Regions from separate parts of the Paenibacillus sp. FSL K6-2441 genome, predicted to be linked through region 2. Evidence: riboswitches for the same ligand, from Rfam matches in the RefSeq annotation. Region 2 holds a riboswitch; the other holds the start of a gene.
What was found. Region 2 has a riboswitch for glycine ahead of gcvT (glycine cleavage system aminomethyltransferase GcvT). Riboswitches for the same ligand answer to the same signal wherever they lie in the genome.
Positions count from the first base shown of each region.

Region 1 (7,222 bases), 1.4 Mb from region 2:
CCAGTAAAAATCTGGTATCTGACATGGTTTTTGGCTGGGTTTGGTTTGATGCGCCCTTTTTTCGTGACTCCGCGCTCAACAGGCACGGGAAATTTCCAATTCGATTAAATCAACAGCTTGACATCATACCGCTGGACTTTATATCTAAATTTCGTGATGAATTCATTCTCCCCTATTTATATCATAAGGTAAGGCATGATATATTTCAATCATTCGATAATTTTCGAACAACACTGGGCCTCGCCGCCGTCGCCGGGTTGTTTAGCCCGAGCTTCTGGATTCTGCTCGCCGTTCGCATCGTGCAAGCATCCGGTGCCGGAGCGGTCGTTTCGTTGTCGATGGTTACGTTATCCCGTTACGTTCCGATCCAGCGGCGCGGCAAAGCGATGGCCTTGATCATGTCGGCCGTATCGCTGGCAGCTTTGCCACCTTGTTTTTGCTGCCGCAAATTTTAGTGCATCGCTTCGGATTAACCGCCAGCCATGCCGGACTGGTCATCTTCCCGGGCTCGATCCTCGCGATGGTCGCTTCCCGCAAAGTGGGTTCGGTCATCGACCGTCAAAATCCATACCCTACCTCTGAAAAAAGAAAACCTTTGGAGCAACTCCTTCTACTTCTTCCGGCTTCGCAGCTCCTTCATGATTTTGCGGCCGGTAGGCGTTTGTGCCAGCCCGCCCTGCGCGGTTTCGCGATGGCGGCTGGGCATCGCCGAGCCCACCTCCAGCATCACGTCGATGACTTCGTCCGACGGGATCGCACTGCGCACACCGGCCAAGGCCATATCGGCGGCAGCCAGCGCATTCACCGCCCCAAAGCCGTTACGCACGATACAAGGAATTTCGACGAGACCGCCAACGGGATCACAGATCAACCCCAGCGTGTTCTTTAACGCGAGGCCAACGGCGTGCACCGCCTGCTCCGGCGTCCCGCCGCGTAGCTCAACCATTGCACCGGCCGCCATCCCAATCGCCGATCCGATTTCTGCTTGGCAGCCCCCTTCTGCACCGGAAATAAACGAGTTGTTGGCGATCACGTACCCGATGGCCCCCGCGCAAAACAACCCGCGCACAAGATGCTCATCCTCCCAGCCGAAGCGCTCTTGGGCGCTGACGAACACGCCGGGGATGATGCCGCACGAGCCCGCCGTCGGCGTGGCGACGATCCGGCCCATCGAAGCGTTCACCTCGGACACGGCCAGCGCATAAGCCATGGCCTGACATGCGATGTCACCAACCGAGGTCTCACTGCGATTGCGGTAAGCCTCCACCCTTTTGGCATCGCCGCCGGTCAGCCCGCTTGTGGAGACGATATCCTCCGTCAGCCCCTTATGCACCGCCGTTTTCATGATTTGGTAGTATTCGTTCATGGCGGCCAAAATTTCTTCCTCCGATTGCCCGCTCTCTTCCACCTGGTCCTGAATCATAATGCTGGAAATCGTGCGAGATTCCCGCTCACAGAGCTGGGCCAGCTCACGTAAATTTTTAAAACGCATCGTGCTCCCTCCTCGCTTTACTTCGTCAGATCAATATAGGACACTTGGCTGACATGCTCCAACGCACGGATCGCCTCCACTAATTCCGGCGGAATGGACGAATCGGCTTCCACAACAGTCAGTGCCTCAGCGGTCCGCCCTTTCCGATCGGTAATAATGTAGCCGATATTGACGTTCTCCCGGCTGAACAAGGCCGTAATCCCTGCCAGTACCCCTTGCCGGTCTGCGTGGGAGATGACCAGCGTCGGCAGCTCGCCTGAGCATTTCACCTCAAAACCGTCGATGTTGCGAATGACGATCGTCCCTCCGCCAATGGATGCCCCCATGACCTCGATATGACTTCCGTCTTGGCGGGTTAGTTTTATTTTTACCGTATTCGGATGGGCCCCAGGCAGGACTCCGGTGGCAAACACCACCTCAATCCCCTGCTTTTCAGCGTCCTGCATCGACTGGCGGATTCGCTCGTCGTCCGTACGGTAATCCAGAATGCCGCCAACGATGGCCAGATCGGTACCGTGCCCGCTGTACGTTTCGGCAAAGGAGCCGTAGAAACAAATCTCCGCCTTGACCGGCGCGGTTCCGAGCAGCTGACGGGCAAATCGTCCAATCCGTACAGCCCCGGCCGTATGTGAGCTGGAAGGCCCAATCATCGCCGGACCGATAATAGAAAATACGCTTTTAAATCGCATCGCTACATCTTCCCCTCATTTTTTCTATGACGAAAAAGAGACAGAGCAAAAAGGCTGCTGCCTTTCGCTCTGTCCCCGTTACCTGAAAGTTTAATGTTCCCGGTTCAACTTAACATCCGGGTCCATGTACCTCTTGGGTGGCTGTTCGCTCTCTCCAGAGTGGCGTCCGATCATGGTCCTTGTACCTGAGAGATTCGGCTGCCGGCTGCAGGACCGGCCCTTGCTCCTTCGGTGCCGCTAAGCTGGCGTCCCTTTTCGGATCAGCCCGCGGACTCTCCCATCATCCTCATTCGCCGATATGAATTTGTGCTTAATGTAAACCGAAGCCAGCAAGATGTCAAGATATCTTACATAAATTCCGGTGGTTCACGTTGAATTCTAGTTATTTTTTCCTATTTTTATAAGAAAATATGTATATTTTACTCATCCACCCACTTGTATACCTGATTTTACAGATATATACTGTCCGTAACAACCCCAGATTTTACCTTATTTTATGAATTGTTGAAAAATAAGGTGCGCTCCGTGTTAACTTATCTTCACTCTATGACCCCTGCTAAACTAAAACGATTCTCTCCACAGCATTGGCTTCAACTCACATCCACCATGACTTACTTACACCCGCTTCCACTATTTTACATGAAGGAGGTGATGTACCCAAGAGGCACTTGCTTCAATTTTTGTCAGGCGTAATGCGTCCGGACTCAGCTATTCGTTTCTCCGGGCGGCCGTCACAGGATGGATGTTGGGCTTAAAACTTAATCAAAGGGAGTGAAGAAGTTGATAAGTCTCAAGAGATTTCGCAAACCTTTCTCGCTTGGCATGTCGATCCTTCTTGCGTTAACTCTCGTTCCCGTCGCCTCCGCCAGCAGCAGCAGCGTATCGGGACAAAGCAGCCTGAGATCGACCGCGCCCCAAGTGGCCGAAGCCAAGATCGACGCTAAATTGCAGACCCAGTTTAAGCAAGACGACTTCGTCACCTACCTGGTCAAACTCAAGGAGCAGACCGATACAACTTCGGTCGCCAAGCTGGCTCTTCAGAAAGCCCAGCTGGAGAAATCCACTCCTTCCGCCGCGAAGCTGTCCGTACGGACTTCCGTTGTCAGCGCCCTGCGCGAAACGGCCTCCCGCACCCAATATGCGCTGGAGGAATACTTGCGGAAAGCCCAGCAATCCGGAGAGGTGAAAGACTACAAAAGCTACTTTATCGTAAATGCCATGGCGGTGACAAGCTCGAAAGAAGTACTGGAGCAAATCGCCCTTTTCCCCGAAGTGGAGAAAATTCTGCCGAATGAAGAACGACATCTGCAAAAGGTTGAAATCCACAAAGATGCGGCTGCAGAGCCTGCCGTGAAACCGGCCGACGAAATTTCTTCTTCGCTGGGCGGCACAAGTCAAGCTCCCTCCGACGTTACTCCAAGCAGCGTCGAGTGGAACATCGCCCAGGTCAATGCCCCCGAGGTGTGGAATATGGGCATCGACGGCACCGGCATCGTTGTAGCTAACCTCGATACCGGGGTAGATTACAACCACCCGGCTCTACGGAGCAAATGGCGGGCCCTTGATGCTTCGGGCAATATCGTGAATCCCGAACTCAGCTGGTATGATCCGCACAGCCATGCTTCGCTGCCTACCGATAGCCACGGCCACGGCACGCACACCATGGGAACGATGGTTGGTTCGGAGCCGGACGGCTCGAACCAGATCGGCGTCGCGCCTGGGGCGAAATGGATCGCAGTCCGTATCTTTAACCCCTCCACCACGGATGCCATCATTCTGGACGGCGGCCAATGGTTGCTCGCCCCGGTGGATGCCGAAGGGAATCTGCATCCGGAGCTGGCTCCGGACGTGGTGAACAATTCCTGGGGAGGAGGCCCCGGTATTGATGAATGGTTCCGCCCGATCGTACAAGCTTGGAGAAGCGCGCAAATCTTCCCTGAGTTCTCGGCGGGCAACACCGATATCTTCAACCCCGGCGGTCCCGGTTCGGTAGCTGCGCCAGCTAACTATCCTGAAGCGTTTGCCACCGGTGCTACGGACATCAACGGGAATTTGGCGGATTTCTCTTTGCGTGGACCTTCGCCTTACGGTGAAATTAAACCGGAAGTTTCCGCACCGGGGGTCAACATTCGGTCCTCCGTTCCCGGTGGTGCCTATGAAGGCGGCTGGGACGGCACCTCGATGGCAGGCCCGCATACGACAGCCATCGCTGCCTTGCTGCTGCAGGCCAACCATTCCCTCACGGTAGACCAGCTGGAGGAAATCCTGACCAGCACGGCCACACCGCGGACAGACGCCGAGTATGAGACAGTCCCTAATAACGGGTATGGATACGGCATTGTAAATGCGTTGAACGCCGTAGGCTCTGTTCTCCAAGGGATCGGCAGCGTCTCCGGTCGCGTGGTGACCGGCGGAGAAGACTTGGACGAACCGGTCCTAGAGCATACGCCGCCTACCTTAATATATGAAGGCTTTGATTTGACATTATCCGCCCGTGTCAGCGACGAGGTGGCGGTCACGTCGGTCGATTTTTATGCGAAAGAAGCTGGAACCAGCCATTATTTATATATTCCGGCCACACGGGTATCCGGAAACGAGAAGGATGGCGTATATGAAGCCATCATCCCCGCTTTCCTGATCGGAACAGCCGGCCTTGAATATTATATTCACGTGAATGATTACGGCAATAACGGATTTGACAGCGAGCACTATTCTGTGACGGTGTCAGCCGGGATCGAGCCCGGATATTTGCAAGATTTCGAGTCGGAACCCATCGGATTCCAGTCTGGCGGAGCCGGCAACACTTGGGCTTGGGGAACGCCAGTCAGCGGACCGGGCAGCGCCTACTCCGGTGAGAAGGTGTACGCCAGCAATCTGACCGGCACCTACGCCCCCAACAGCAATTCGTATCTGCTTATGCCGCCGATCAATTTGACCGATAGTCCGCAAGGGGCATTGCTCTCTTTTAAGCATTGGTATGACCTTGAGGAGGGCTACGATATCGGCACGGTGTATATCGCTTCTTTAGACACCGATTACGCGTTCGTACCGGTAGCGGAATTCACTGGCACAAGCGACGGCTGGAAAACACAATACCTGGACCTGCGCGACTATGCCGGTGAGCAAGTTTACCTGCAGTTTGGACTGACCAGCGACGGCTCCGTGCATAAGGCCGGTTGGTACCTGGACGATCTGTCCCTGCAAGTACCTGACGCCACCGCACCTGAAGCACCTGCCGATCTGACCGGCTCCGTGAACTTTGCCGGCAGTGCCGAGTTGTCCTGGTCTCCGTCCGCCGATGAGGACGTGAAATTGTACACGGTGTACCGCTCGACCACTTCGGGCTCCGGTTATGAGGTGATCGGTACAAGCGGCCAAACGGAATTTACCGACACAACAACTGAAACGGATCATACCTATTATTATGCGGTCACCGCTACGGATTACAGTGACAACGAAGGCCCTAAATCCAATGAGCTGGAGCTGACAGTTGTACGTCCGGTGACGGTATTCAGTGATAACTTTGACGGCAGCAGCGATAACGGCTGGACGCACAGCGGCACGCGGGACGAATGGGAACGCGGCACCCCGGTGGAACCCGGTCCGGCTAGCGCTGTCTCCGAGCCAAACGTATGGGGAACCGATCTCGACAGCAACTATGAGAATGGAACAAATGCTTCGCTCATCTCCCCGACGATCGATTTGAGCACCGTCGATAATGCTACCCTTGTGTTTGATCATTGGTTTGAAATTGAAACCAATTATGATAACGGTTATGTGGAAATCAGCTCCGACGGCGGAACGACATGGAACGAGCTGGGCAAATTTTCACATAGCACCAATGGCAAGGTTTGGAGCACCGCTTATTACGATCTCGAAGATTATGTCGGAGAGCAAGTTCAGGTGCGGTTCCGTTTAACGACGGACGGCAGCGTTGTGAAAGCCGGCTGGTACATCGACAACGTTCAGGTGCTTAGCGTAAATACACCGGAAGATCAGGTGACGCAAAACGTGCTTGGCGAAGCCGGAGCAAAAACGGACAAGGCCGTAAAATCCGGGCCGGCCTACAAGCTGACCCGCACAAGCAAGGCCGAATTCGAGCAGCAGGTGAAACAAGCGAAGCCAGCCGGTGACATCGGCATCAGCAGCCTGCCGGCCAGCGCAACCGTGACGGTGGTGGAAACCGGGCGCTCTGTAAAAACCGATCCAGCCACCGGACGCTACAGCTTGAATCATGTTGCTGGGGATTACACGCTGAAAGCGGAAGCCTACGGCTATTATCCGCAAACGGCCAATGTGACCATCGCCGATCAGGTAAACGCCAAGGTCAACTTCACCCTGCAGCCGATTCCGAAAGGTACGCTCACCGGAACGATTACCGATGAACGTACTGGGGAGCCGATTGAAGGCGCAACGGTAATGGTGCATGAAGATGCGATGGTTGCACCGCAAATCACCGGGGCTGATGGCAGCTTCTCATTAGAGCTTCTGGAAGGCACCTATACCTTGTCGGCAAGAGCGGCCGATTATTACGCGAATACGTTAACCGTTACGGTACCGCCGAACGGTACAGCCGACGGCTCGTTGGCGCTCAGGCCGTTTGTGGGCTTGCCGGGCGAAATCGCCTACGATGATGGCACGCCGGAAAATGCTTGGGCCTTCAACGCGGCAAACAACGCCTGGGCGGTACGCATGACGCCGGAAGCCGGCGCGGTGCAAGTCACCGGCGCATCGATCCGATTCTGGAATACCGAATGGCCTGTTCCGGGCGGAACCGAGTTCCAATACGCCGTTTACGACGCATCCGGCCCTGACGGAGCGCCAGGTCGGCAAGTAGCCGGTCCTTTTGACGGTACCGCATTGCGTAATGACCAATGGACCGTGCTCGAGCTGCCGGAACCGGTCACTGTCGAAGGCGACTTCTACATCGTGTACATTCAAACCTTGGCCGGAACAAACGCTCCGGGGCTTGCAGCCGACGAATCCAGCCCGAACGCCCGTCGCAGCTGGAATCGAATCAATGGGGCGTGGAGCTTGGCGG
Region 1 covers NZ_CP150174.1:1,158,939-1,166,160, reverse strand. Annotated here, with positions in the region: gene NSQ80_RS04935 (MFS transporter) at 258-455, shown strand; gene sdaAA (L-serine ammonia-lyase, iron-sulfur-dependent, subunit alpha) at 611-1,492, opposite strand; gene sdaAB (L-serine ammonia-lyase, iron-sulfur-dependent subunit beta) at 1,510-2,181, opposite strand; glycine riboswitch at 2,345-2,471, opposite strand; gene NSQ80_RS04920 (S8 family serine peptidase) at 2,962-7,222, shown strand, end outside.
Region 1: it holds a riboswitch for glycine, as region 2 does, so the genes downstream of both, sdaAB (L-serine ammonia-lyase, iron-sulfur-dependent subunit beta) here and gcvT (glycine cleavage system aminomethyltransferase GcvT) in region 2, are expected to answer to the same signal.

Region 2 (7,222 bases):
GGGATCTCCTTCTCTCCGGAGACCACCGAGGCGCAGCGCGCCCAAGTCTTGTCGATGTTTGAAGCCGTTGGAATGGTTAGCGTTATCCCGGAAGAACAAATGGAAATTTTGACGGGCGTATCCGGGAGCGGACCTGCATATGTTTATTATCTGATGGAAGCGATGATTGAAGCGGGCATCGAAGGCGGGCTAACACCAGAGCAATCCCGCGAGCTTACCGTGCAAACGGTGCTGGGCGCTGCCCTCATGATGTCGGAAACCGGCGAAGCGCCTACCAAGCTGCGTGCGGACATCACCTCGCCAAACGGTTCGACGCAAGCGGCGATCGGCGTGCTGGAAGCCGGCAGCTTTCAGCCGAACGTAAAGGCTGCGGTCCACCGGGCTGCCGAACGCTCGAAAGAAATGGGCGAAGCCGTGAGACAAGCGCTGTTGTAGCAGCGAAGCTGTGTGGTGCAGCGATGGCCGGCAATGCACTTAAGGCCAGTATGAAAGGGGGACGGCAGCATGAACTACGTCGATATCCCATGGGAAGAAAAACAAGCGGCGCTGGACGCCATCCAACGCCTGCGGGAGGAGTTCGCCGCCCGCGGTTGGTTCCCCGCTTCCAGCGGCAGCTTGTCGATGAGGGTCGGCCGGTATACGCCGGACCGGTTCGTGTTTGCCGTAACAGCCGACGAGACGTATAAGTCGGAGCTGTCAGCGGCACCCTCCCCTCCGGCAGGCGTGCTGTTCGTCGATGCCGCCGGCGCGCCCTGTGAGCCAACGCGGCTCAAGCCTTGCGCCGACGCACCGATACACGCGAGAATCTACCGGATGACCGGCTGCGGCGCGATCGCGCACGTACATACGACGTTCAATAATGTGCTCAGCGACTATTTCGCAGCGGATGGCGGCGTCCCACTCAAGGGAAACGAACTGCTCAAAAGCCTAGAGATATGGGAGACGCAAGCGGAGATCCGAGTGCCGATTCTGCCAAACGCCGCCGAGCTCCCTGCCATCCTCAAGCAAATCCCGGGCAGTCTGGATACAAGTGTGCCCGCGTTGTTGCTGCAAAATCACGGGATCTATGCCTGGGGGGCTAACATCACCAAGGCCAAGCGCCATCTGGAAGCGCTGGAGTTTATGTTTGAAGCGCTGTACCGTTCCCTGCTGTTGCCCCCCAAAGGGCATCATGCCTAAAAAAACAACTCGCGACAAGCGATAGCGGAGTTATGCTGACCGAACATCAGCGGCTTCCGCGATTACGCTGACCGCGAGTTTCTTACTTTGCCCGAAATCTTGCTTTATCTCTCGATAAATTCCGCATACGCCTTCGCGTCCATCAAATTCGCCAGCGCGACGTTTGCGTCTTCCTTCAAACGAATGTGAACCATCCAGCCCCCGTCGTACGGCTCTTCATTCACGAGCTCCGGCGCGGTATCCAGCTCCCGGTTCACCGCCAGCACAGTCCCGCTGACCGGCGTAAACAAATCGGCGACCGTCTTAACGGATTCGATCGTTCCGATGCCTTCCTGCGCTTCGAATTCCTGCCCCGGTTCGGGCAGCTCCACGAACACGATGTCGCCCAGCCGATGTTGGGCTACGTCGGAGATGCCGATCTTCACCGTCCCATCCCCCAAATCAAGCACCCATTCATGCTCATCGCTGTACAACACGTTTTCCCTGATCTCACTAGCCAAAGCTTGCTCCTCCTCTTTCGGATGATCTAGCATACCTTACACATTGTGGATTATCTATCTTCGTATTTCCCTCGTTCAGATTATTCCAAACCTAGCTCTCATGTCAATATTATTAACACATTTGATAGAGTCTAGCAAAATGTAAGCGTAGCCTTTTCCAGTAAACGAATTTAATTAAAATTATTATGATAACTTTATTGACATCTAGGCGGTTTTTGAGTATTAATGAGATGTGTAAGCTGCGGTTGATGGCAGGGGGAGAGATTACAATTACCGTATTGTAACGCCGAAGGAGCAAGCCGCGAAGCGGTGAATCTCTCAGGCAAAAGGACCTCTGCCGGACGCAACTCTGGAGAGCATTCACGTAGAGGTATCCTCTACGTGAATCACCCAAGGGGAAACCTGCGCGAGCTTCGAGCCTTAGCACAGGGTAACTCTCAGGTACAAGGGACAGAGCCGGGAAGAACCGTTAGGTAGGCTAGCGGGTTTTCTTTGGCCTGTCCTTTTTGCTGTTCTCAAAAATTGGCCGATCCGGCCCTTACGAGGTGATGGCAATGTCCGAATCCGCATTGCGGCGTACGCCGCTCTATCCCGGATATGCGCGTTATGAAGGAGTCCGCTGTATCGATTTCGGCGGTTGGGAGCTGCCGGTGCAGTTCAGCGGCATCCAGAAAGAGCACGAAGCCGTGCGCGAGCGCGCCGGTCTGTTTGACGTATCGCATATGGGCGAATTTTTCGTGGAGGGCCCTGAGTCGGAACGCTTTTTGCAACACATGACAACCAACGACGTGACTCTGCTTCAGCCGGGGAAAGCCCAATACACCTTGCTCTGCTATCCCGATGGCGGCGTGGTGGACGATCTGTTGATCTATCAACTGGATGAAGGCAAGTACATGCTGGTGGTCAACGCCTCGAATATTGAAAAAGACTGGGACTGGCTGCAGCAGCACCTTCCTGCTGAAGGTGTAACCATGCGGAACGCCTCCGACGAGACGGCGTTGCTTGCCGTTCAAGGGCCGCTGGCCGCCTCCCTCCTCTCCCCTCTTAGCGAAGGGGAGGATCCAGGGGCCTTGCGTCCGTTCACATTTATCCGGGAAGCGCGGATTGCCGGCATACCTGCCTTGCTGTCCAGAACCGGGTATACCGGCGAGGACGGATTTGAGTTGTATGTAGCAGCCGAGCAAGCGCAAGCGCTTTGGGACATACTGATGGAGGCCGGGGAGAGCCATGGCCTTCTCCCGGCCGGGCTGGGCGCTAGAGATACGCTGCGCTTCGAAGCTTGCCTGCCTCTGTACGGCCAGGAATTGGGACCTGAGATCACCCCGCTCGAAGCGGGCTTAAACCGATTCGTGAAGCTGGAGCAAGGCGACTTCATCGGCCGCGATGCATTGATCAAACAACGGGATGAAGGCATCCCTCGCCGCCTCGTCGGCCTGGAGATGATCGATCGCGGGATTCCGCGTACGCATTACCCGGTGTTTGCCGAAGGCTCTGAGGAACCGATCGGAGAAGTCACGACAGGCACGCAATCGCCTACCCTGAAAAAAAACCTCGGGATGGCGATCCTCACCAACCGCTATACCAAACCCGGCACGATTGTGGAGGTCGACATCCGCGGCAAGCGGCTGAAGGCCAAGGTCGTCCCGCTGCCGTTCTATCGCCGAAACCCTGCCGCCAAGCGGTGAAAGGAGAACACGAAATCAGATGCTAAAACATCGTTATTTGCCGTTAACCGAACAAGACCAAGCGGAAATGCTGCAAACGATCGGCGCAAGCTCCGTCCAAGAGCTGTTCAAGGACATTCCGGAGAGCATTCGCATTCAAGGTGAACTCCCGGTATCCCCTCGTTTAGACGAATACGCGCTGACCCGCCACTTAGCAGAACTTGCCGGTCGTAATGCCGACACCGACCGATTCACCAGCTTTCTTGGTGCCGGGATTTATGACCATCACATTCCTTCCGTCATTCAGCACGTCGTGTCCCGTTCGGAATTTTATACCGCGTACACGCCGTATCAGCCGGAAATTAGCCAAGGCGAGCTGCAGGCGATTTTCGAATTCCAGTCGTACATCTGCGAGCTGACCGGACTGAAGGTCGCCAATGCCAGCATGTACGACGGAGCTACCGCTTTAGCCGAAGCCGGCAACCTGGCCGCGGCTGCCACCAGACGCAAACAGCTTGTCGTCTCCCGCACCGTCCATCCGGAAGCACGCGAGGTGCTCGCCACCTACGCTCACGGTCTGAATCTGGAGATCGTTGAGGTTGGCTGGGAGCAAGGCGTAATTGATCGTGAGGCGCTTGCTGCGGCCGTCACCAAGGACACCGCTGCCGTCTTGATCCAGAACCCGAACTTCTTTGGCTCCCTGGAGGATCTTCGTGCCATCGGCGAACTGGCCCATGCCCAAGGGAGCTTGCTGATCGTCAGCAGTAATCCGCTCGCACTTGGCTTGCTGGAAGCGCCGGGCAAGCTTGGAGCCGACATCGTCGTTGGCGACGCCCAGCCACTGGGGCTGGCTCCTTCCTTCGGCGGACCAACCTGCGGTTTCTTCGCCGTATCGGAAGCGCATATGCGCCGGATCCCCGGCCGGATCGTCGGGCAGACCACCGATCGCAACGGCAAGCGCGGGTTCGTCTTGACACTGCAAGCCCGTGAGCAGCATATCCGCCGCGAGAAAGCAACCTCCAACATCTGCTCCAACCAGGCCCTGCTTGCCTTGGCTGCCTCTGTCTACTTATCCGTGATGGGCAAGCAAGGAATGGCCGAAGTTGCGGAGCTGAATTTGCAGAAAAGCCATTATGCCAAACAGGTGTTCACCGCCATCCCTGGCGTAAGCGCCGCTTTTGAGTCGCCGTTCTTCAACGAGTTTGTGCTTCGGCTGCCGGAGGGCACCGACCCGGCTCAGTTGCAGCGGGATCTGCTTGCCGCCGGGTTTATCGGCGGGTACGATCTGGGACGCAGCTATCCCGAACTCGCCGGCCATCTGCTGATCGCCGTGACGGAGAAGCGCAGCAAAGCAGAAATTGACCAATTCGCCCGCGTACTGGAGGAATCAATATGCTCGAAATAAAAGAGACGACGAAATCCGATGAACTGTTGATTTTTGAGCGCAGCCGCCCTGGGCGGATCGGCTATTCTCTGCCGGAATGCGACGTTCCGACCGTCCCGAAGGAAGATCTCGTGCCGCAGGGCATGCTGCGGAGCGAAGGCCTCGCTTTTCCCGAAGTTTACGAGGTGGACGTGATTCGGCATTATACCGCGTTGTCCCGCCGGAATTTCGGGGTGGACAACGGCTTTTATCCGCTGGGCTCCTGTACGATGAAGTACAATCCGAAGGTCAATGAGGACGTCGCGCGTTACCCCGGTTTGGCGAAAATCCATCCTTACCAGCCGGAGGAAAGCGTACAAGGGGCACTCGAGCTGATGTACCGCCTGCAGCAGGATTTGGCCGGACTCACCGGCATGGACGCGGTGACGCTGCAGCCGGCGGCTGGAGCCCATGGTGAATGGACCGGCTTGATGATGATCCGCGCCTACCACGAAAGCCGCGGCGAGAAACGCACCAAGGTGATCGTGCCGGACTCTTCGCACGGCACGAACCCGGCCAGCGCCTCGGTCGCCGGCTTCGAGACGGTGACCATCCCTTCCACCAAGCGCGGCATGGTGGACCTGGACGCGCTGCGCGCTGCCGTTGGCGAGGACACGGCTGCGCTGATGCTCACCAACCCGAACACGCTGGGCTTGTTCGAGGAACAGATCCTGGAGATCGCCGACATCGTGCACGAAGCCGGCGGATTGCTGTATTATGACGGCGCGAACTCCAACGCCATCATGGGGATCGCCCGCCCCGGCGACATGGGCTTTGACGTGGTGCACCTCAACCTGCACAAAACGATGAGCACCCCGCATGGCGGCGGTGGTCCGGGCGCCGGTCCAGTTGGCGTCAAGGAGCGGCTGATTCCGTTTCTGCCTGAACCGAGGATCGTCAAAGACGAATCCGGACGGTATACCATCCGCGGCGCACGTTCCGAAGAGGCAGCAGGTGGCGCCACGAGCGGATCGGCCAGCTCGATTGGCCGGGTGAAAGCTTCTTACGGCAACTTTGGTATCCTCGTCCGCGCGTATGCGTACATCCGCAGCTTAGGTCCCGATGGACTCCGCCAAGTCTCGGAAAATGCCGTGTTAAACGCCAACTATATGATGAAGCGTTTAGCGCCTTATTACGAGCTGCCGTACCCGGATCAACTGTGCAAGCACGAATTCGTGATGTCCGGCAGCGGGCTGGCGAAATACGGCATCCGCACGCTGGACGTCGCCAAGCGGCTGCTGGATTTCGGCTATCATCCGCCAACCATCTACTTCCCGCTGAACGTAGAGGAATGCATTATGATTGAGCCGACGGAAACCGAAAGCAAGGAAACGCTGGACGGCTTTATCGACGTCATGATCGCCATCGCGAAGGAAGCCGAAACGAATCCGGAAATGCTGCGGAGCGCCCCGCACACCACCCCGGTGACGCGCCTGGACGAAACCGGCGCCGCCCGGAAGCCGGTGCTGAACTGTGCTTGCGGCTAAGCCCAAACAAACATAAAAGAGATGCTGCTAGATGGCAGCATCTCTTGTTTTTTGCATACAACTTAGAAATAAACAACCCAGATCACAAGCGCCAGCAAAATGCGGTACACCGCAAACGGCACCAGCTTGATGCGGTCGATCAGCTTCAGGAAAAACCGGATCGCCAACAACGCAAACACGAAGGCGCTGATAAAACCGACTACAAAGAACGGCAGCGCATCGATCGTAAAGTATTCCAGGTTCTTCACCAGTGAAATCAAGCTGGCCCCGGCCATGATGGGAACAGCCATGATAAAGGTGAAATCGGCCGCCGCCCGGTGACTCAAACCAAGCAGCACCCCGCCGGAAATCGTCGAACCCGAACGGGAGAAGCCCGGCCAGATCGACAGACATTGGAACAACCCGATCCCCAGCGCCTGCCTGTACGTAATTTGGTCGACGGTCTCCACGCTTGCGCGCTTTGGCGCGAACCGGTCGGCGGCGATCATCAGCAGCGCCCCAATCACCAGTCCAATCAACACCGTTGCGGTGGAAAACAGGTGCTCATCGATAAAATCCTCAAACAACACGCCAAGAATTCCGGCAGGAATCAACCCAACAATCACCTGCATCAGCTTCAACCGTGGTCCGCCCTGTCCGGCTGTTGCTGCCCCTTTGGCCCTCCCCGGCATCCAGCGCGACAGCCCCAGCAAATCGATAAATCGGTTGCGGAACACGACCAGGACGGCTAAAATCGAGCCGAGTTGAATCACGACTTTAAACGTGTTCGCCACATACTTTGAACCGAGCAACTCCCCGGTTTTCAGCCACATATCATCCACAATGATCATATGCCCTGTGGAGGACACCGGCGCAAACTCCGTGAGTCCCTCCACCAGGCCAAGAATAATCGCTTTTATGAGTTCCAACAAGTTCATTTCCTAGGTTTCTCCTTATCTCTCTATTTTGATGTTGCCGCTTTGCTCCTTT
Region 2 covers NZ_CP150174.1:2,601,329-2,608,550, forward strand. Annotated here, with positions in the region: gene proC (pyrroline-5-carboxylate reductase) at 1-435, shown strand, start outside; gene mtnB (methylthioribulose 1-phosphate dehydratase) at 505-1,179, shown strand; gene gcvH (glycine cleavage system protein GcvH) at 1,284-1,679, opposite strand; glycine riboswitch at 1,925-2,023, shown strand; gene gcvT (glycine cleavage system aminomethyltransferase GcvT) at 2,234-3,364, shown strand; gene gcvPA (aminomethyl-transferring glycine dehydrogenase subunit GcvPA) at 3,384-4,748, shown strand; gene gcvPB (aminomethyl-transferring glycine dehydrogenase subunit GcvPB) at 4,736-6,253, shown strand; gene NSQ80_RS11840 (undecaprenyl-diphosphate phosphatase) at 6,316-7,170, opposite strand; gene NSQ80_RS11845 (DedA family protein) at 7,186-7,222, opposite strand, start outside.